Regions from separate parts of the Frondihabitans sp. PAMC 28766 genome, predicted to be linked through region 1. Evidence: predicted binding sites of a transcription regulator. Region 1 holds the regulator's gene; the other holds the start of a gene.
The links. The regulator LexA, encoded in region 1, represses DNA repair genes until DNA is damaged. The targets are predictions, from matches to a motif close to TCGAACANNTGTTCGA.

Region 1 (2,395 bases):
CGTAGGGCGACCGACCACGGAGGTCGTCGCGAATGGGCAGGTCGTCGAGTGAGATAGCCACGCTCACATTTTATGGGGCGCAGGATGCGGGTTACTCCCCCGGTCGCGCTCGCGGCGTGCACCGCCGCCCGCAGTCCGCACCGCACGCCGCGTTTCCGGACCGCACCGCCCTTCGGCGGCGACACGGGCAGGCGCAGCCGGCGCGAAAAGGCCCGCACCACCCCCGAGGGTGGTGCGGGCCGCCGCGCGGGAGGACCGAGCCGGGCTCAGTGCTCGTACTGCGTGGGGATCGCGATGCTCTGGCCCGCCATGACCTCGGTGCTCGGCAGGTCGTTCAGCTGGACGATGTCGGCGATGACGTCGCGCGGGTCGGACTTCGGGGCGACCTGCTCGGCGACCTGCCAGAGCGTCTCGCCCGACGCGATCGTCACGTGCTCGAAGTGGATGTGCCCGGCTGATCCGGAGGCCGCTGCACCCCCGCCGCTGAGCATGAACACGGCGAGCACCGCGAAGAGCGGCACGGCGACGACGGTGCCGAGCACCGCGCGGCCGCGGCGCGTGATGTGGAGGCGCATGCGCGCCGGTCGCGTACCGGCACCGGTGCGGGCCTGCGTCTCGCGCACGACGGCGCCGATCTCAGCGGAGCGGTAGCCGGCGCGGTCCGACGTGCCGGAAGCACCGAAGGACGGGAAAGCGGTGATCGTTGCGCTCATGAGGGAATCCTTTCAACAAGGGAAGTGGTCGGGCTTCGCGAGAAGGCCTCTCGGCCGGGAGGGGCCTCTCACGAAGACCTGTTCCGAACATATCTTCGAATAGACACGATTTCAACCCCTCCTAGCCGAAAATCGTCAGAAAAACACGCGACACACTCGAACATGTGTTTGTTCTGCGACATTCGACCGGATACAGTTTCGATCGATGGCGTCAGTACACCAGGGGCCACCGACATTCGAAGAAGGAGACGCATGAGCGACGCCACGAAGGCCCAGACGGAGCCCGCCGACGTCCGAGCACGGCAGAACCTTCGAGAGAAAAAGCCGCTAACGGCCAAGCAGTCGCTCATCCTCGCGGCCATCCGCGACTCCATCGCCAGCCGCGGCTACCCGCCGAGCATGCGTGAGATCGGCGACGCCGTCGGCCTCGCCTCGCTGTCGAGTGTCACGCACCAGCTGAACCAGCTCGAGCTGGCCGGCGCCATTCGCCGCGACCCCAACCGGCCCCGCGCCCTCGAGGTGCTGCTCGCCGACCCGGCCACTCCCGATCCTGAGCCCCGCATCGTGCGGTACGACGACGATGACGACAACGTCACGGCCCACGTGCCGCTGGTCGGCCGCATCGCAGCGGGCATCCCCATCACAGCCGAGCAGCAGGTCGAAGACGTCATGCCGCTGCCGCGCACCCTGGTCGGCAAGGGCGAGCTGTTCATGCTGAAGGTCGTCGGCGAGTCGATGATCGACGCCGCGATCTGCGACGGCGACTGGGTGGTCGTGCGCCAGCAGGGCGACGCCGAGAACGGCGAGATCGTCGCGGCGATGCTCGACGACGAGGCGACGGTCAAGGTGTTCCGTCAGCGCGACGGCCACACCTGGCTGCTACCCCGCAACTCGAACTTCGAGCCGATCGTGGGCGACCACGCGCAGATCCTCGGCAAGGTCGTCGCGGTACTGCGCTCCATCTAGCAAGCTCGCGAAAGGCGAAGCCCACAAGGGGCGGACGTCGGTCGACATCCGCCCCTTCGATCAGAGAACGATTCCGGGTGGCATCGACAGGAGCAACTCGACGTTGCGATCGAGAGGGCCGCCCCGGAGGCCGTCGACGAGGCGGGCGTCGCGCATCGACTCCTGCGGATCGTTGGCAGCCAGCTCGCGCGACAGCGAGGCGAGGTCGAGCGGATCGCCGATGCGGCCGTTCCACTTCATCGGCGCCAGGCTGTCGACTACGGTCGCGAAGATCGAGAGGGTGCCGTCGCCGTTGTCGGCGAGCTCGACGGTGCGCACCTGCTGCGGCCAGTCGATGTGCGAAGCCGTGGTGACCTCCCAGAACCCGCCGCCGCGAGGGCCCTCGAGCGGCCGGATGATGTTCTCGTGCGTGTGGCCGTTCAGCCACAGCACTACCTGCGGGCGCCTGTGGAGCGCGGCCACCAGGCGGTCACCTGTCACTCGCCCACGGAACCCGTGACGCACGAACTGGGCCGGCGTCTGGATCCTGTTCTTCATCGTCGTCGCGGTGTGATGGCTCACCACCATCGTGAGACGCGTCGGCTCTGCGTCGAGAGTCGTCAGCAGCCACGCGAACTGGGCCGCGTCGAGGGAGCCGTTGGCCTCGCCGTTCTCGTTGACGGTGTCGAGCACGATCATGCGAAGCGGCGCCACCCCCTCGGCGGAGGGGACGTCGG
Region 2 (2,395 bases), 750 kb from region 1:
TCATCGAGGCGTCGCGCAGCCAGACGTAGCGGTAGTCCCAGTTGCGGCTGCCGCCGAACTGCTCGGGGAGGCTCGTCGTGGCCGCGGCGACGATGCCGCTGGTGTCTTCGTGGGTGAGTGCGCGAAGCAGCAGCAGAGACCGGTGCACCTCTTCGTCGTAGGTGGCGGGCGCGTCCGAGTGGGAGGCCCACTCCTGCCACCACGCCACCGTCTCGTCGATGCGCTTGCCCGCGTCGATCGGGGCCGGCGGCTCGCGATGCGAGGGGTACCAGGTGAGGGAGAGGTCGACCGTCTCCCCCTCCTGCACCTCGAACGTCGCCTGGTGCGTGTGGTCGGAGGCGGTGAGCCGCGGCCCGCGCACGATCACGGCGTCGGGGCCGGCGATGGCGATGAGCGAGCCGTAGCGGTGCGCGTTGGCGGGGTCTTCAGTCGAGACGGAGGCGTTCGCGCTCCAGTCGTCGAGGGCGTCCTCGTCGGTCTGACGGATCCAGGGGATCGCCGTCGTGTACGCGAAGCGGATGCGCAGGTCTTCGACCATCGTGACGGTGCCCGAGATGCCCTTGACGCGCCGCACCACGTCCGCCCGGCGGTCGCCGTAGGGCATCGTGTCGATCACCTCGACCTCGCCGGTGGGCGTCGTCCACGTCGTGACCAGCACGAAGGTGTCGTCGATGTAGTGGCGGGTGGAGGTGGCGTTCGCGTCTTTGGGCGCCACGAGCCACCGCCCGGAGTCGTCGGTGCCGAGAAGCTTCGCGAACATCGACGCGGAGTCGAACCGGGGCAGGCAGAGCCAGTCGATGCTGCCGTCTTTTCCGACGAGAGCGGCCGTGTGGCAGTCGCCGATCAGTGCATAGTCTTCGATCGCGAGGGGCATGGCGCTCATCCAACCAGGCGAGTCGGTGGAACGGATGAAGGCGCGGCCAGGAACACCGGGCACCGCGACGTCACGCGAACAACTGCTGGTCGACCTGGTCGTCGAACACCCCGAGCAGCAGCCACTCGCCGGAGGCAGGATCGCGCGCGAGGTCGAACGTGCCGTCGACCCGGTGCGCGCCGTCGGTCAGCGGCAGCGCGTCGACCCGCCACACCGGCATCTCGACCAGATACCGCCCCTCGCCGCGGGGCGCCCTCGTGGCCGACCGCCACCAGTCGCGCCGGGTGACCCACACCTCGGGTGACGACACCACGCCGTAGACCACCCGCCGCCAGGTGAACCGCAGGGGAGCCCCGCCCTCGGTCGTCTCGACCGGAACCCGCTCGTCGATCTTCATGCTGACTCCGCCTTCATGTGCTCTGCCTCCAGGGTATTCGAAAGTATGTTCGAACACTATGGGCGGCCGCCGACATTCGGCGCGGCCTCAGCCACGGACTCCCGGTCCCGGTCTGAGCGCTCCCTTCTGGCCCCGTTCCGAACGGCGCAGGATCGAAGACATGAAGACGACAGCGCACACCATTCTCATCACCGGCGGCACCTCGGGCCTGGGCCTCGGCCTCGCCCAGCGCTTCCAGAAAGCGGGCAACAAGGTCATCGTCGCGGGGCGGCGCAGCGAGCTGCTCGACGAGATCGAGCGCGACAACGCAGGCACCGAGGCCTACCCGGCCATCGAAGGGCTTCAGCTCGACGTCGCCGACCCCGCGTCGATCGTGGCGGCGTTCACGGCGGTCACCACGTCGCATCCTGAGCTCGACGTCGTCGTCACGATGGCCGGCATCATGGAGCCCGAAGACCTCCACACGGCCGACTTCCTGGCCACCTCCGAGCGCATCGTCGCCACCAACCTGCTCGGCACGCTCCGCACCGTGGCCGCGTTCACCGAGTTCTTACAGCAGAAGCCCGACGCCGCCATCATGACCGTCTCGTCGGGGCTCGCGTTCGTGCCGCTCGCCGTGACGCCCACGTACAACGCGACGAAGGCCGCCGTGCACTCGTTCACCGAGTCGCTGCGCCTGCAGCTCGACGGCACCTCGGTCGAGGTGCTCGAGCTGATCCCGCCGGCTGTCGCCACCTCGCTGATGGGCCAGGATCAGGACACCTCCGGCGGCCCGATGCCGGTCGACGAGTACCTCGACGAGGTCATGTCGATCCTCACCGACCGCCCCGACGAGAAGCACGTGATGGTCGAGCGCGTGAAGTTCCTCCGCAACGCCGAGGTCGAGGGCCGCTACGACGACGTGCTGCAGATGCTCGCCGGTCGAGGTCACTGACCTCTCCTCCCCAGGCGCCGGTCCCGGGGCGGTTCTCCACAGGAGGCCGCCCCGGGCCGGCGCTTCGTCGTGCCGTCGGGCATGGTCGCAGGATGCCACCCGGTCGCCTCGAACCCCACCCCGCCCTTCTCGTCACGCCGACGTTCGACGACACGGCCGTGCGCCGCGCTGCGGCCCGCGGCGAGCTCGT

Region 2: AX769_RS14370 (DUF6504 family protein) is a predicted target of LexA. The motif match lies at 1,309-1,324, and genes of this name have one in related genera.

The regions. Positions count from the first base shown of each region.
Region 1 covers NZ_CP014513.1:2,258,329-2,260,723, reverse strand. The annotation lists gene AX769_RS10920 (histidinol-phosphate transaminase) at 1-61, opposite strand, end outside; gene AX769_RS10915 (LysM peptidoglycan-binding domain-containing protein) at 267-713, opposite strand; gene lexA (transcriptional repressor LexA) at 966-1,679, shown strand; gene AX769_RS10905 (TIGR03767 family metallophosphoesterase) at 1,740-2,395, opposite strand, start outside.
Region 2 covers NZ_CP014513.1:3,004,766-3,007,160, reverse strand. The annotation lists gene AX769_RS14375 (glycoside hydrolase family 15 protein) at 1-874, opposite strand, end outside; gene AX769_RS14370 (DUF6504 family protein) at 945-1,271, opposite strand; gene AX769_RS14365 (SDR family oxidoreductase) at 1,432-2,205, shown strand; gene AX769_RS14360 (hypothetical protein) at 2,298-2,395, shown strand, end outside.